3 regions of the Vreelandella sp. EE27 genome follow, and region 1 is predicted to be linked to each of the others. Evidence: predicted binding sites of a transcription regulator. Region 1 holds the regulator's gene; each other region holds the start of a gene.

Region 1 (5,792 bases):
ACGGCCTCAAGCTTTTGAAGCGCGCCGGCTTTCACGTCGCGCTGATCACCGGCCGGGATTCGCCCATGGTCAGCCAACGCGCCAAGTCGCTAGGGATCACCCACGTTCATCAAGGCATCGAGCACAAGCTCGATACCCTCAAAGCGCTCTGTAAGCGTTTGGATATCACCCTCGAGCAGGTGGCCTATTGCGGCGACGACCTGCCCGATCTTGGCTGCATCAAACGGGCCGGGGTCGGCATTACCGTACCCAACGCGCCGGACTACATGCATACCCACGCCGACTGGATCACCGACTCCCTTGGCGGCCACGGCGCGGTGCGCGAAATTTGCGATACGCTGCTGATGACCCAGGGCCACTGGGACGCGGTGATGGACACCTACCTCTAGAGGCAACGCGATGGCGGGTTTGACGATAACGCGGATCAGAAAACGCCTGTGGGTACCGGCGCTGGTCATTGCCCTGGGGGCCTGGCTCGTCTGGCTCGACCCGCGCGGGCCAGAGGTCGTCGAGGTCGACCCGGACGTACAGCGCGAGGAGCCCGGCCACGTGCTTGAAAACGCCGAGCTTACGCTGTTTGGCGAAACCGGCAGCGTCACCCAACGCCTTCAAACGCCGCACCTGGTCCATACGCCTCAGCAAGCGCTGACCGAGGCCGACGCGCCGCGGGCGACGCTATTCGATTCCGACCAGCGCCAGTGGCTCGCCAGCGCCGACCACGGCATACTGCAAAACGAGCGCCAGTCGTTGATCATGGAGGGCTCGGCCAGGCTACTCGCCCCGGACGAGGGCTGGCAGCTCGATACCGAGCGGCTACACTACGATGGCATCGACCGCCACGCCTACACCGAGGCACCGGCCCTTTTACAGCAGCCCCCTCAGCAGATGAGCGCCAACCGCATGGATGTCTGGCTCGACACGAGCCAGGTCCGGCTCACCGATAACGTACGCGGTACTCACCCGCCCGCCCGCTCAACGCCTTAGGAGTCGTTATGCACCCGTTTTTACGTACCGCGCTACTGGTACTGGCCCTGCCTTTGAGCGCCGCCGCCCAGACAAGCCAGGCCCCCGTCGAAGTCGAAGCCGACCGGCTCGATCTTGATCAGCGCGCGGGTACTGCCGTCTACTCCGGTAATGTGGATATCCGCCAGGGGGAAATGCAGATTACCGGCGACCGGGTCGAAATCTCGCGCAACGACGCCGGCGAGCTTTCCCAGGCTGTGGCCACCGGCGAGCGCGCCTACCTTCGCAACCAGCTCGAAAACGACGAAGGCCCGATGGAGGGATGGGCGCGGCGCATCGTCTACCACGTCAGCGAACGGCGCATCGAGCTTATCGACCAGGCCGAACTCCACCAGCGGGCCGACCGCTTTCAGGGCGGGCGTCTCGAGTACTTCATCGACCGCGAAGTGGTTCAGGCGCGCTCAGACGTTAGCGGTAGCGACAACCAGCGCATCCGCATGACGCTACAGCCCGCGCAATAGGAGAATGACCGTGTCGAGCACGCAATCTGGGGCGGTCAAAACGCTTCACGCCCGCCACCTCGCCAAAAGCTACAAGCGCCGCCGGGTGGTAAAAGACATCAACCTGGAGATCACCCAAGGCAGCGTGGTGGGCCTACTCGGGCCCAACGGGGCGGGCAAGACCACCTCGTTTTACATGATCGTAGGCCTGGTCAAGGCCGATGCCGGTACGGTGGGGATCGACGAGCGCGACCTGACTCGGGCACCGATGCACGAACGCGCCACCGCCGGCATCGGTTACCTCCCCCAAGAGGCATCGATTTTTCGCAAGCTGTCGGTGGCCGATAACATCTTGGCGATTCTGGAAACGCGCAAGGAGCTGGACCGCCGCGGCCGGGAAGCGCGCCTGGAGCAATTGCTCGACGATTTCCACATTACCCATATCCGCGACAACTTAGGCATGAGCCTTTCCGGCGGCGAGCGCCGCCGCGTGGAGATTGCCCGCTCGCTTGCCACCGACCCCGCGTTCATTTTGCTCGACGAACCCTTCGCCGGGGTCGATCCGATCTCGGTCGGCGAGATCAAGTCGATCATCCTGGCTCTCAAGGCACGCCACATCGGAGTGCTGATCACCGACCATAACGTGCGCGAGACGCTGGATATTTGCGATATCGCCTATATCGTGGGTGACGGCCACATCATCGCAAGCGGCGACTCAACCGCCATTTTGAATAACCAGAAGGTTCGTGAGGTCTACCTGGGCGCCGATTTCCGCCTCTAAACCATCGCCAATCCTAAAGTTCCGTGTAGTGGCATATTTATTGCACTTGCGCCGGACCCCAACTCGCACTAGGGTGGAGCTTTACGAGTAACGAGTGGTTCTTCAATGGTCATGAAAGCCTCTTTACAGCTGCGGGTCGGCACGCAGCTGACCATGACGCCTCAACTGCAGCAGGCCATTGCCCTGCTGCAGCTCTCCACCCTCGATCTTCGCCAGGAAATTCAGCAGGCGCTCGACGCCAACCCGCTGCTGGAGCAAGAGGACGAGTTTGGCGAAGAGAGCGTGACCGAGACCGCCGAAGCCGAATGGGAAGAGAGCATCCCCAGCGAACTCTCCATCGATAGCGAGTGGTCCGACACCTATCAGGACATGGCGGCCAGCGCCGGCAGCGAGGGGCCGGATTTCGAGCGCCAGGCGGCGGGCCAAAGCCTGCATGGCCATCTGCTCTGGCAGTTGGCCATGACCGACGCCAGTGAGCGCGAGTACGCCATTGCCGAAAGCCTGATCGACGCGCTGGACCCCAACGGCTACCTCACCCAGCCTCTCAACGATATTCGCGAAGGGCTCAAGGCCCAGGGGCTCGAAGGTTTGAGTCAGCGCGAGGTGGAAAACACGCTGATGCGTATGCAGCAGTTCGAACCCACCGGCGTTTTCGCCCGCGACCTGCGCGAATGCCTGATGCTCCAGCTCGCCACCCTGGCCGACGACACGCCGCTTCTGGTGCCCGCCAAACGCCTGGTGCGCCAGTTTCTCGAAGCCCTCGGAAAGGACGACCTGCGCCTTTTGAAGCGCCGCCTGGGGCTCGACGACGAGCAGCTCGATGACGTCATCGGGCTGATCAGAAGCCTCGACCCGCGCCCGGGCAGCGCATATGGCGTCACCAACGAAAGCTACATCACCCCGGATCTGGTGGTGCGCCACGATAACGAAGGCTGGCACCTCGAGCTCAACCCCGAAGCGCTTCCACGGCTGCGCGTCCAGCCGGACTACGCAAGCCTGATCAAGCGAGCGGACAAGAGCCAGGACAACCAGTTTTTAAAAGAGCACCTGCAAGAGGCGCGCTGGCTGATCAAGAGCCTGTCGAGTCGCAACGATACCCTGTTGCGCGTCGGTCGCGAGATCATCGCTCGCCAGCTGGGCTTTTTGGAGCGCGGCGAAGAGGCCATGAAACCCTTGATACTCGCCGATATCGCCGAGGCCGTGGAGATGCACGAATCGACGATTTCACGGGTGACGACGCAAAAATACATTCACACCCCCCGCGGCGTATTCGAGCTCAAGTACTTCTTCTCGAGCCAGGTGAGCGGTCATGACGGCAACGACAGCCACTCGAGTACCGCGATCCGTGCCCGGTTGAAAAAACTGATTCAAGAAGAGACGCCGGGCAAGCCGCTCTCGGACAGCCGCCTTGTGTCGCTATTGGAAGATGGCGGCATTAGCGTAGCGCGGCGCACGGTGGCAAAATACCGCGAAGCCATGGGGATTCCCTCCTCCAGCGAACGGCGGCGTTTGCGTTAAAAAGTGAAACTGGCCGCCGGGGCTTTGCAATGGTAGAAAAAGGGTTACAATCAAAGGACAGTCCTGGATTAGGAGTACGTCGATGCAAGTCAACATTACGGGCCATCACCTGGAACTGACCGACGCTCTGCGCGATTACGTTAACGAAAAACTCGAACGTATCGAGCGTCACTACGACAACATCACTACCGTTCATGTCACGCTTTCCATCGAGAAAGAGCGTCAGCAGGCCGCCTGCACCCTCCACGCGGCCGGCGCCGATTTGCACGCCGAAGCCCAGGACAACGACATGTACGCCGCCATTGACGCGCTGGCCGACAAGGTCGATCGCCAACTCGTAAAACACAAGGAAAAAGCACAAGCTCGCGCCCAGGGCGCTGGCGTGCGTTAAATCGATGACCCTGGAAACCATACTCCCCCCGGAGCGCGTGCTGTTCGACGTCCCCGGGGGCAGCAAAAAGCGCGTGCTGGAGTTCTTCAGCACCTTCATCGCCCAAAATACGCCCAGCCTGGATAGCCAGGAAGTGTTCAGCCGTTTGATCGGCCGCGAGCGACTAGGCAGTACCGGCATTGGGAATGGGGTCGCGATTCCCCACGCCCGCAGCCCTCACTGCAGCGCTCCTATCGCCGGCTTTTTAAAGCTTGCCGAACCGGTGGATTTCGACGCTATCGACGGCGACCCGGTGGACCTGGTGTTTGTACTGCTGGTGCCGGAAGAGGCCGACGACACCCACCTTGCGCTGTTGGGTCAGGTCGCCACCATCATGAATGACGTCGCCACCCGCGCACAGTTTCGCAAATGCGAGAGCCAGCGCGAGCTTTTGGAGATCGTCACCGCCAAAATTCGCGAGCAAACGGGCAGCTAGAACCAGGCCCTACCCACCCAGCCCTACAGACCGAAGAGAAACACTATGCAACTGGTGATTATCAGCGGCCGCTCCGGGTCGGGAAAGTCCATTGCGCTTCAGGCGCTGGAGGACCTGGGCTACTACGCCATCGACAACCTGCCGGCCATGCTGCTGGGTTCACTGGTCGATGAGCTAAGACAGCAAGGCGAGCGCACGCACCTGGCGGTGAGTATCGATGCGCGCAACCTGCCCACGGCCCTGGAGCGCTTTCCGGCCCTGCTTCAGGACATCAAATCCGGCAGTACCCGGGTGCAGGTGATTTATCTGACCACCGACGCCCGGATTTTGCTCGAGCGCTATTCGGCCACGCGCCGGCGCCACCCGCTGACCCGGGACAGCGGGATGACCCTCGAAGAAGCGATCGCCAAGGAGGAAGAGACGCTTTTTGGCATCCGCGAGCTGGCGGATCTGATGATCGACACCTCGCGGCTGACGGTGCACGATTTGCGCGGACGGATCACCGAGCAGCTTTGCCATCAGCGCCAGAGCCAGCTCACCCTGACGCTCGAGTCGTTTGGCTACAAGCGGGGAGTACCGCTGGACGCGGATATCGTATTCGATATCCGCTGTCTGCCCAACCCTTACTGGGACCCGACGCTTAGACACTTCACCGGGCGCGACCCCGAGATCGCCGCTTTTTTACAGGCCTACCCGGTCGTCGATGAGATGGGCATGGATATTCTCAACTGGCTGGAGAAGTGGCTTCCGGCCTACCAGAGCAGCCAGCGCAGCTACATGACCATCGCTATCGGCTGTACCGGCGGCCAGCACCGCTCGGTGTACATGGTCGAACAGCTGGCCAAAAAGATGCTCGATAAGCGCTCCAGCGTACAGCTTCGCCACCGCGAGCTGGGCATTCATTACAGCGTTGACGACACTACCCCATCGTAATGCCTGGGCGGCGCGAGCTTGCCGTGTCCTCCCTTATGAACCACGCACACTCAACCAAGACACCGCTAGGCAAAAAGGAACCAGGGTGCCCGAAAGAATTCTTACATTGACCAACCAGCGCGGCCTTCACGCCCGCGCCGCTACCAAGCTTGTTACCTGCGCGCAGCGGTTCGAGTCTCGGGTATATGTCTATAAGCAGACCCAGAAGGCCGACGCCGCCAACATCATGTC
Region 2 (5,792 bases), 1.5 Mb from region 1:
CAAACCGCATCCTTACCGGTTTCGCCGGTGCGGATACGAATGACCTGCTCCAGTGGCATGACGAAAATCTTGCCGTCGCCGATTTTGCCGGTATTCGCCACCTGGGTAATGGCCTCGATGACCTGCTCGGCGAGCTCGTCGTCGACGGCCACTTCCAGCTTCACCTTGGGTAGAAAATCCACCACGTACTCGGCGCCGCGGTAAAGCTCGGTATGGCCTTTCTGACGGCCAAAGCCTTTGACTTCCGTTACGGTAATCCCCTGCACGCCGATGTCCGAGAGGGATTCGCGTACGTCATCAAGCTTGAACGGCTTGATAATGGCTGATATGAGTTTCATGGTGACATCCTCTCGCTTGCTGTCCGATTGTTGTGGGGCAGACGTTCACAACGACGAAACCGTTGCCCGCTACCCCAAGCATACACCGCTACCGCCAGAGAATAAAAAAGCCTCCCACCAAGGGAGGCCGTAAGCTCACTATGTTGCATCGTTGTATGGGTCACATCGTTGTATAGGCCACATCGTTGTAAAAGGACCGCTTTGGTTATTTCTTGACGCTAAACTCCGGGTAAGCTTCCAAGCCGCACTCGGCGATATCCACGCCTTCGTACTCTTCCTCTTCGCTGACGCGGATGCCCATGAGGGCTTTCAGCACCAGCCAGACCACCAGGCTTGCCGCAAAGACCCAGCCGAAGATGCCGACGATACCGATCAGCTGCGCGCCGAAGGAGGCGTCACCGTTATTCAAGGGCACGGCGAGCAGGCCCCAGATGCCCACGACCCCGTGCACCGAAATCGCACCGACCGGATCGTCCAGCTTGAGCTTGTCGAGGGTGACGATGGCCGCCACGACGATCAAACCACCCACGGCGCCAATAGTGGCCGCCCCCAGCGCGGTGGGAGAAAGCGGGTCGGCGGTGATCGCGACGAGCCCTGCCAGCGCCCCGTTGAGCGCCATGGTGAGATCCGCCTTACGGAACCACAGTTTGGCGAGTACCAGCGCGGCGAGCACGCCGGCGGCGGCGGCGGCGTTGGTATTCACGAACACCTGGGCGACGTTATTGGCCGAGGCGACATCCGACAGTTTGAGTTCCGAGCCGCCGTTGAAGCCGAACCAGCCCATCCACAGGATAAAGGTACCGAGTGTGGCCAGCGGCATGTTGGCACCAGGAATGGCGTGAATAGCGCCGTCCTTGCCGTACTTGCCCTTGCGCGGGCCCAGAATCAGCACGCCCGCCAGTGCAGCGGCCGCACCGGCCATGTGCACGATGCCGGAGCCGGCATAGTCGGAGAAGCCCAGCGCGTCCAGCCAGCCGCCACCCCAGGTCCAGTAGCCGGAGACCGGGTAGATGAAGCCGGTCATCACCACCGCAAAGGCCAAAAACGCCCAGAGTTTCATGCGCTCGGCCACCGCACCAGAAACGATGGACATGGCGGTTGCCACGAACACGACCTGGAAGAAGAAGTCAGAGCGCATGGCGTAGTAGGGCGCGTCTTCACCGCCATTCAGCACGGCGTCGACACCGTTTTCCGCGCCAATCAGAAAGCCCAGGCTCGGCAAAAAGCCGCCTTCGCCGCTGGAGTACATGATGGTGTAGCCCACCAGCAGGTACATGGTGCAGGCGATGGCGAACAGCGCGATGTTTTTAGTTAGAATTTCCGCGGTGTTCTTGGAGCGCACCATACCGGCTTCCAGCATCGAAAAGCCGGCGGCCATCCACATGACCAGCACGCCGCAAATCAAAAAGTAAAACGTATCGAGCGCGTAGCTCAGATCGGTTACCTCGTTCATGAGTCGTTCCCCGTCTACTAAAACGTTGTATCAAGCAAAAATGCTCACAAAATCGCCGTGTGACTTATTGGTTCGGGTTATACGGCGTCGGCGCCGCGCTCGCCGGTACGAATACGAATGACGTCTTCAAGGGGCGTGACGAACACCTTGCCATCGCCAATCTTGCCGCTGTTCGCCGCGCTGCAGATCGCATCGAGCACGCTGTCCAGGCGATCGTCGTCGACGGCGATCTCCACCTTGACCTTGGGTAGAAAATCCACGACGTACTCGGCGCCGCGATAAAGTTCGGTATGGCCTTTTTGACGCCCAAACCCCTTTACCTCGGTCACCGTGATCCCCTGCACACCGTTATCGGCAAGTGCTTCACGGACATCGTCGAGCTTGAATGGCTTGATGATAGCGGTGATGAGTTTCATCCCGGAGCTCCCCTGCTGGATAAATAGCGGCGCCGCCGCCTGAAATTAATGCCTTGCCTCGATAATGCGCATACCGTGCCACTCATTAAATTTAAATAATAAATCAGCTACTTAAGCCTGCAGCCAAGGCAAAACCAACACGTTGTCGCGCGCTAAGCCGGTGCACGACAAAGCGGACGCACTATAGGAGTGCGCCCGCCAAAGCGGGTCGCTTCATTTTGATGCAAGCGAAAAAGTCACCGCCCAAACGCATGTGAAACATGCGTATTTCGCCTGGGTTGCGTATCCTTACGAGAAAGCCGTTCACATTTATGCGTTCGTATCAGGAGATAGCCATGGCGACCCAAGACCGCATTAGCCGACTCGCACAGCAAATTGGCGACCGCTTGCAAAATGCTTCTCACGCACCGGAAGACATTCAAAAAGGCGTGCAGCAAGTCATGCGCGGCGCGTTCGATCGCATGGAGCTGGTGTCCAGGGAAGACTTCGACATCCTAATGGACGTGCTCCAACGCACCCGCTCCCGGGTCGAAGCGCTGGAGCGCCAGGTGGCCAACCTGGAAGCCTCGATCGACGCAAGCCAGGCCGACAAGGCCACCCCCATGGAAGCCGAGGCGCAGACCACGCCGGCCCCCCAGGAGCCCGCCAAAAAGACGCCCAAGCCCCGCGCCTCTTCCGCCAAGGCGGCCAAGGATGCCACGGGTTCGGTGGACGATCTGGGCGAGTAGCTCTTTATAAGCAGCCCTTGAGAAGTCTTTTATAACAGCACTTTAGGGTAGCCATACTCGAAACGCCGCGCGGCTTATCCCCTTTGCCGCGCGGGCGTTTGTGACGTTCGAAGCGCCGATCCACGTAGATTGATATAAAAAATGAGAACACCTATCATTGCGCTTTGCAGCGTCGATGAACGGCGTTCTATCAATAACAATCTGCTTTCTGGATCTCTCATGACTCGCTATGTCGCCCTGAGCGCCGCTTTGTTGAGCGGTGCTTTTCCCTTGACGGCCCTTTCTCAATCCCAACCGACGGCCAGCGCGGAACCCGCCGCCCAGGACACGCTGGTGGTGGTCGGTTCGCGCACGCCCACTCAAATCAGCCAGATCCCGGGGGCGGTACACGTGGTCGAAGGGCCCGATCTACAGCAGCAGATCAACGCCGGGGGCGATTTGAAAACGGCGCTGGGCCGGCTGGTGCCGGGGCTGGATTTCGGCCCCCAGGGGCGCACCAATGCAGGGCAGAACATGCGCGGGCGCAGCGTTCAGGTACTCATCGACGGTGTATCGCTGAATAACTCCCGCGGTCTGTCGCGTCAGTTCGACGCCATCGACCCGTTCAATATCGAGCGCGTCGAGGTGCTCTCGGGCACCAGCAGCTTGTACGGCGGCGGCGCCACGGGCGGCTTGATCAACATCATCACCAAGCAAGGCGAGCGCGGCGGCCCCCACTTCGAGACCCAGGCGAGCGTCACCAGCGGCTTCAACACGCGCCACGACCTCGACCGGCGCCTTTCCCAGTCGGCCAGCGGCGGTAATGAAACGGTACAGGGCCGCATTGGCGTATCCCTGATGGAAAACGGCCGCCAGTACGACGCCGGGGGCGATGAAATCTTCCCCGATATCGCGCAAAGCGACCTGCAGGACAATCGCCAGCTGGATATCCTCGGCAACCTACGCGTCGAGCTTGACGACGAACAGACGCTGATGCTCAGCGGCCAGCTTTATGACTCCGGCAAAGAGGGCAACCGCGGCGTCTACTACCCGAATTTGGCCGCCACCACGGCGAATCTCGACGGCGCCGATATCCGCGACGGCTTCACCGCCGACCGCGAACCGCGTACCGACCGCAAGATGATCAGCGCAAGCTACCACCACGCCGATCTTTTGAATCAGAATTTCTACCTGCAGGCGTTTCATCGGGAGGAGGAATCGAGTTTTTACCCCTTCCCTTACGCCGCCCAGGACGGCGGTTACTACTTCGCCGCCTCCCAGCAGAACACCCAGCTTAGCGGCTTGAAGGCGCTGTTCTCGGCAGATCCACGTGACGATCTCAATGTGACCTACGGCGCGGACCTGGACCGGGAGTCGTTTGACGCCTCGCAGATGCGTTTCGATCGCGCCGCAAGCGATAGCTCCGGTGGGCTCGTACAGCGCGCCGATCGCGTCACGCCCCGCTATCCGGGTTTCGATATCGACACGTTGGCGCTGTTTACCCAAAGCGAGTGGTGGGCCACGGACCAGCTTCAGCTCAGCGGCGGCATCCGCCACCAGCGCATGGACGTGGACATCGACGATTTCAACGACGTGCCCGGCGGCTCCAGCGACTACGACGTCACCCTCTATAACGCCAGCGCCCTGTATGATTTCGACAACGGCCATCAGAGCTGGCTGGGCTACTCGGAGGGCTTCGAGCTACCCGACCCGTCCAAGTATTATGGCCGCGCCGGGCAAACCGTGGCGGACAACCCGCTGGACGGTATCAAGACCCGCCAAGTCGAGCTTGGCTGGCGCTACCAGGGCGGCGACTGGCTGACCCAGGCGGCGGTCTACTACGCCTGGTCGGACACCGCCATGGAGCTCGACGACGATCTCAATGTGACCCAGATCGACGACGACCGCCGCGACTACGGCCTGGAAGCCTCGCTCACCCGCTTCATCGGCCACCACTGGGAAGTGGGCGGCACCCTCCACGCGCTGGCCTCCGAACGCAAGGTAGACGGCAGTTGGCAGGACCGCGGTATTACCGTAGCCCCTTACCCCTCCCAGGACACCCTGACCGCCCACGTGGCCTGGCAAGATGACGCGCGCACGCTGCGCCTTCAGGGCAGCCACGCCCGCCAGTACGAAGACGCCGAGGGCGATAGCATCGACGGCTTTACCACCTTCGATGTGATCGGAAGCCAGCAGACCGATATCGGCACCCTGAGTTTGGGGATCAGCAACCTGACCGACAAGCAGTACTCCACGCCCTGGGGCCAGCGGGCCGTGGGCTTTTATTCGCCCAACTATGGGCCGGAGTACCTCTACGATTACCAGGCCCGGGGGCGTACGTTCACTCTGGGCTGGTCGCTGGAGTACTAGAGCCTTTCGATGCCGACCCTCACGTCACTCACGCCAACGGCGCTACGCCTGTTGGGGCATCGATTCGGCATCGACTACGGGCACCCGGAGGCGCTTCCCGACGAACCGGTTGCTCAAGGGCGCATTCGCGACCTGTCGCTGCCCCCGGCGCTGCACCTCACCCTGTCGGATCTCGAGGTGCGCCACGGCTACCTCTCACGCTCGACCCGGTCGGTGCCCTGGTTCATGTGCGTGGTCATGGAGGGGAGCATCCACCTTGCCCAGGGCCAGAAGCAGACCCACATTGGCAAAGGCCAGGCGTTATGCGCGCACTTTACCGCCCAGGCGCCGCTGGTCGTCGAGCAACCCGCGCAGACGCGTTTGCGTACGCTCAATATTGCCGTTCTGACGACCGCAACCCATGCCCTGCCAGAGCCTCAGGGCCCCCAGCTGCGCGTCTGCTCTCTTCCAGCGGCTCTTTTTTCACAGCTGTTGGCCCTTGGCGAACATCCGCTCAATGATGAACGCC
Region 3 (5,792 bases), 1.4 Mb from region 1:
ATCCACCTTTGAGGCCTGCGGCGTCATGAAATCGAACACCCGATCGCGGGCTTTTAGCGACTCTATAAAGCTCATGCGTTCGCCTCCCGGGGCTCACTGGATGAAGGGGTACGCCGCCGCGAAAGATGGGGCAAAAGCCCGGCCACGCCCTTGGGCAGCAGCACGGTGACCAGCACGAACAGCCCACCGAGGGCAAAGAGCCAGGCATCCGGCATCACGCCGGTGAACACGGTCTTGGCGTAGTTGACCAGAATGGCGCCAATCACCGCGCCATAGAGCGTGGCGCGGCCACCGAGTGCCACCCATAAAACGATCTCGATGGAAAACAGCGGCGCGAACTCGCTGGGGTTGATGATGCCGACTTGCGGCACGTAGAGCGCACCGGCCACACCCGCGAGCATGGCCGAGACCACGAACACGAAAAGCTGGAAGCGCTCGACCCGGTAGCCGATGAAGCGCGTACGCGCCTCGGCGTCCCGGGTGGCCACACACACCCGGCCCAGCTTACTGGTGACGATCGCCCGGCAGAGAATATAGCCCAGCGCCAGCGCTACGCCGGAGGCTATAAAGAGCCCGAGGCGCGTGTCAGAACTGCGCAGGTTGAAGCCGAGTATCTCGCGGAAATCCGTCAGGCCGTTGTTGCCGCCAAAGCCCATCTCGTTGCGGAAAAACGCCAGCATCAGCGCAAAGGTCAGCGCCTGGGTGATGATCGAGAGATACACCCCGGTGACCCGGGAGCGAAACGCCAGAAAGCCGAAGATCAGCGCCAGAAGCCCGGGCGCCAGCAGCACCATGGCGAAGGCGAACCAGGCCATGTCGAAGCCGTGCCAGTACCAGGGCAGGCTCTCCCAGTTGAGAAACACCATGAAGTCCGGCAGTACCGGGTCGCCGTAGGTGCCGCGCTCGCCGATCTGGCGCATCAGGTACATGCCCATGGCGTAACCACCGATGGCGAAAAACGCCCCGTGACCGAGGCTCAGGATGCCCAGATACCCCCAGACCAGATCCACCGCCACGGCGAGCAGCGCGTAGCTTAAGTACTTGCCGAAGAGATTCACCGTATAGGCGTTGATATGCAGCGCGTGGCCCCGGGGCAGCGCCACGTGCAGTACGGTGACGATCACCAGGGCCGCCAGCAGTACGCCCAGAAATATTTGGGTTGCGCGCTCGCCAAAGGGGCGGGTGAGCCAGAAGCGGCTCGAGGTTGAATGCAGGCTCATCGCTTAACCCTCCGCCGCGCGGCCCTTCTGGGGGAAGAGTCCCCGCGGGCGCTTTTGAATGAACAGGATGATGAACACGAGCACGATGATCTTGGCGAGTACCGCCCCGGCCCAGGGCTCGAGGACCTGATTGATGACGCCAAGCGAAAGCCCGGCCACGAGCGTCCCCCAAAGATTCCCCACCCCGCCGAACACCACCACCATGAACGAATCGATGATGTAGTTCTGACCGAGGTTCGGCCCCACATTGGTGAGCTGAGAAAGCGCCACGCCGGCAAGCCCAGCCACACCGGAGCCCAGCGCGAAGGTCATGATGTCCACCCGAGTGGCGCGAATGCCCATGGAGCGTGCCATGGCGCGGTTCTGCGTAACGGCGCGCACCTCGAGCCCCAGGCGCGTGCGGCGCATGACCAGCATCAGCCCGGCAAACACCAAAAGCGCAAAGCCCATCACGTAAAGGCGGTTGAGCGTGAGCGACAAAGCGTCGTTGATCACGAGTGACCCGCTCATCCACTCCGGGGTGATCACCGTGCGGTTAAGCGGCGAAATCACCGTGCGCACCAGTTGCTGAAGAATCAGGCTGATACCGAAGGTGGCCAGCAGCGTTTCCAGCGGGCGACCCTTCAAAAACTGAATCACGCTGCGCTCGATGGCAATGCCGGCAAGTGCGGCCACCAAAAAGCCTGCCGGTATCGAGAGAATCAGCGCAAGGCCGGGTTGTCCGGGCAGTAGCTGCTGCATCATCCAGGTGGTGTAGGCGCCGAGCATCATCAGCTCGCCGTGGGCCATATTGATCACGCCCATCACGCCGAACGTGATCGCAAGCCCAATCGCCGCGAGCACCAGTATTGAGCCCAGGCTCAGGCCGAAGTAAAGCGTCTCGACGCCGCGGTTGATCTTGAGGCTCTGCTCGATATTGCCCAGGGCGTTGCGCGCCGCCTCGGCCACCGCCGGATTGTCGCCGCTCGCCGCCCGGTTCAGGGCTACACGGGCGCGGGGGTGCAGGCTGCCCGAAAGCGCCTCGATGCCTTCCATCTCGCCGTTTTCTGCCTGGTAGATCGCCACGGCCTGGGCCAGGCGCATGCTGACGTAGTCGTCGTCGGCTTCCGTGATCACCGTGGCCAGCGTATCAAAAAGCTCGTCGTCCACCTCGCCCAGCAGGCGATCCGCGGAGGTGCGCCGGCGCTCCACGTTGGGCGAGTAGAGATCCACCACGGCGATGGCGCTACGCAGCTGGTTTCGAAGCGCGTTATTGATGCCGATCCGGTCGAGTTCGCGGCGCGACATCTCGCCGAGCGCCTCGCCGGTCAGCGCGTCTTCCACCGGCCAGTTGCGCCCCGAGTTATCCAACACGACCACGAAGCGACCGTCATCCGTTCGCTGTAATCGGCCGTCCAACAGCGCCTGGAGCCACTCCCGGGCGCGCTCGTCGTCGCTTTGCAGAATGGCCGTGATCGCCTCGCCCTTGTCGCGGTAGGAATCCACATCCAGGGTTTCGAGCAGCGCGTAGCCGGGGTCGTCGTTGGGCGAAGCGGCGCTGGTTTGCGCCGCTGCACTCGGCAAAAAGCCGGCCAGCAGGCACAGCAGCGCCCAGAAAAGGAAACGCCTCATCGGGTTCTTCCTTTGAGTATGAGTAAGAGATGGCGTGCCCCGGGCCGCCTACGCGGCCCGGGTAAAAGGCGTACTCGAAAACGCTACTCGGCCAGCGCCGCTTCGGCTTCTTCAGCCGCGGTGCTGCCACCGCAGGAGCCGTTGACCACGTTGAAGTTGCCGCACTCCATGGGCTTGCGCCAGTCACTGATCAGGTCGCGAGAGCCGGGCAGGTAATCCGACCAGGCGTCACCGGCCACCGTGGAGGGCGTCTGCCAGACGATGTCGAACTGGCCGTTGTCCTGCACCTCGCCGATCAGCACCGGCTTGGTGATGTGATGATTGGGCATCATGGCCGCATAGCCGCCGGACAGGTTCGGCACGCTCACGCCGATAATGGCGTCCTTGATGGCGTCCACGTCGGTGGTGCCCGCTTTACGAACCGCTTCCGCCCACATGTTGAAGCCAATGTAGTGGGCCTCCATCGGGTCGTTGGTGACCGACGCTTCATCACCGGTATGCTCGATCCAGGCGTCGATGAAGTCATAGTTTTCGTCGGTGTCCACGCTCATGAAGTAGTTCCACGCGGCCAGGTGGCCGACCAGCGGGCCGGTGTCGATACCAGAAAGCTCCTGCTCACCTACCGAAAAGGCGATGACCGGGATGTCCGCGGCGTCGATCCCCTGGTTGGCAAGCTCGCGGTAGAACGGCACGTTGGCGTCGCCGTTGATGGTAGAGACCACGGCGGTGGGCTTGCCCTCTTCGCCGAAGCGGCGGATCTCGGAGACGATGTTCTGCCAGTCCGAATGGCCGAAGGGCGTGTAGTCGACCATGATGTCTTCATCCGCGATGCCGTGCTCGTCCTTCAAAAAGGCTTCGAGAATACGATTGGTGGTACGCGGGTAGACGTAGTCGGTGCCGATCAGCGCAAAGCGCTCGATGCCCACTTCGTTGATCAGATATTCGACGGCGGGAATCGCCTGCTGGTTGGGGGCCGCCCCGGTGTAGAAGACGTTTTCCGAGGACTCCTCGCCTTCGTACTGAACCGGGTAGAAGAGCAGGCCATTGAGTTCCTCGACCACCGGCAGCACCGCCTTGCGCGAAACCGAGGTCCAGTTGCCGAAAATGACGTCCACCTCTTCCTGGGCGAGCAGCTCCCGGGCGCGCTCGGCGAACAGCGGCCAGTTGGAAGCCGGGTCGACCACCACGGCCTCAAGATCCCGGCCCAGCAGCCCGCCCGCGTCGTTTTGCTGCTGGATGAGCATCTCGACGGTGTCTTTCAGGGTCGACTCGCTGATCGCCATGGTGCCGGAAAGCGAGTGCAGAATCCCGACCTTGATCGGGTCGTTACTCTCCTGAGCCACGGCCTGGGCGCCGGCGCCCATGACGGCGACAGCCAGTAGAGAGGTCATGAAACGGCGGGAAAGAGGAAGCGTTGGTTTGGCCACTTGGATCTCCTTGCGCCCTTTGAAAAGGGCTCGTTATTTGAATAGCGGGCCTGCGGGGGCGTTAAACCGGGCAGGTATCGCTTATCACTCTTGCAAGGGATGCGCCAGGATGGCGCCTTGGGCATTCATGCGTTTTAAGTCAATGGGTTATCAACACCAAACCCGGCTTAGCCGGCTTTAGCTGCACCAATTCGGATCAATACAGGCTCGGCGCTGATCGTTTCTGATGCACCCGCCCACGCCATGCACCAAAAGCGTTTCATGGAGCCAGCACCTATGCACAAAAAAGCGCCCCGAAGGGCGCTTCAAAGCATGGGTGGAACGCGAACATCACACGGCGCGCTTGCGGCGCTTTTTGAGCAGCGGCAGCAAAAGCGACAAGAGCGCGACGGCGAGCAGCGAGAGCGAAATGGGCTTCTCGACGAAGGTCATCCAGTCGCCGCCGGAGATCTGCAGCGCCCGACGCATGGACTCCTCCATGATGTTGCCCAGAATCAGCGCAAGAATCAGCGGCGCGGCGGGAAAGCCGAATAAGCGCATCCCAAGGCCCAGCAGACCGAAGCCTAACAGCAGCAGCAGATCGAACACGCTGAAGCTCATGCCGTACACGCCGATCATGCAAAATATCAAAATCAGCGAGAGCAGCATCGCCCGGGGCAGATCGAGAATTTTGGCGATCAGGGGAATCAGCGGCAGGTTGAGCACCAGCAAGAAGATGTTGCCCACGTACATGCTCGCCACCACGCCCCAGAAGACGTCCGGGCGCTGTTCGAGCATCATCGGCCCCGGCGTCACGCCCATGACCAGAAGCGCGCCCAGCAGCACCGCCGTGGTGCCGGAGCCGGGCACACCCAGAGTGAGCAGCGGCACGAAGGAGCCGGTGCAGGCAGCGTTGTTGGCCGCTTCCGGCGCGGCCACGCCCTTTATGTTGCCCTTGCCGAAGGTATCGCCGTCTTTGGCGATGCGCTTTTCCATGCTGTAGCCCAGAAACGAGCCGATCGTGGCGCCGGCGCCGGGCAGCACGCCGGTGAAAAAGCCCAGCACCGAGCTTCGGCTGACCGGCCCGGCGATCTGCCCCACTTCCGAGCGGGTGAGCTTCAGCGAGCCGATGGCGTTACGCGGCGCTTCCTTGCCACCGCCGCCGCGCAGCAGCATGTAGAACACCTCGGCCAGCGCGAAGATACCCAGTGCCACCACCAGGAAATCGATGCCGTCGAGCAGCTGCGCCGAGCCAAAGGTATAGCGCTCGGTGCCGGTTTGCATATCGATGCCCACGATCGAAATCATCACGCCCACCACGGCGGCGATCAGGCCTTTCACCAGGGATTTGTCCGAAAGCGACACCACCGCGGTCAGCCCCAGCACCATCAGCGCGAAGTACTCCGCCGGGCCGAAGCTTACCGCCACTTTGGACAGAAGCGGCGCCACCAGCATCAGAAAGACCACCGAGACCGTACCGCCCACGAACGACGAGTAGGCGGCAATGGCCAGCGCCTTGCCCGCCAGGCCCTGCTTGGCCAAGGGGTAGCCATCG

The links. Region 1 encodes sigma-54, which starts transcription at its own class of promoters, with help from an activator protein. Its sites were predicted from a motif close to TGGCACNNNNNTTGCTNT; they were not measured.
Region 2: a site for sigma-54 is predicted at 2,271-2,288, ahead of ACWHVV_RS17430 (P-II family nitrogen regulator). Genes of this name have one in related genera too.
Region 3: a site for sigma-54 is predicted at 4,348-4,365, ahead of urtA (urea ABC transporter substrate-binding protein). Genes of this name have one in related genera too.

Annotation. Positions count from the first base shown of each region.
Region 1 is NZ_OZ309109.1:2,210,620-2,216,411, forward strand. It holds gene ACWHVV_RS10630 (KdsC family phosphatase) at 1-389, shown strand, start outside; gene lptC (LPS export ABC transporter periplasmic protein LptC) at 400-984, shown strand; gene lptA (lipopolysaccharide transport periplasmic protein LptA) at 993-1,484, shown strand; gene lptB (LPS export ABC transporter ATP-binding protein) at 1,495-2,244, shown strand; gene ACWHVV_RS10650 (RNA polymerase factor sigma-54) at 2,350-3,762, shown strand; gene hpf (ribosome hibernation-promoting factor, HPF/YfiA family) at 3,845-4,153, shown strand; gene ACWHVV_RS10660 (PTS sugar transporter subunit IIA) at 4,158-4,628, shown strand; gene rapZ (RNase adapter RapZ) at 4,674-5,561, shown strand; gene ACWHVV_RS10670 (HPr family phosphocarrier protein) at 5,647-5,792, shown strand, end outside.
Region 2 is NZ_OZ309109.1:3,720,528-3,726,319, forward strand. It holds gene glnK (P-II family nitrogen regulator) at 1-338, opposite strand, end outside; gene ACWHVV_RS17425 (ammonium transporter) at 544-1,791, opposite strand; gene ACWHVV_RS17430 (P-II family nitrogen regulator) at 1,869-2,207, opposite strand; gene ACWHVV_RS17435 (accessory factor UbiK family protein) at 2,543-2,935, shown strand; gene ACWHVV_RS17440 (TonB-dependent receptor) at 3,155-5,284, shown strand; gene ACWHVV_RS17445 (helix-turn-helix transcriptional regulator) at 5,294-5,792, shown strand, end outside.
Region 3 is NZ_OZ309109.1:3,652,887-3,658,678, forward strand. It holds gene urtD (urea ABC transporter ATP-binding protein UrtD) at 1-75, opposite strand, end outside; gene urtC (urea ABC transporter permease subunit UrtC) at 72-1,220, opposite strand; gene urtB (urea ABC transporter permease subunit UrtB) at 1,224-2,831, opposite strand; gene urtA (urea ABC transporter substrate-binding protein) at 2,915-4,222, opposite strand; gene ACWHVV_RS17155 (tripartite tricarboxylate transporter permease) at 4,589-5,792, opposite strand, start outside.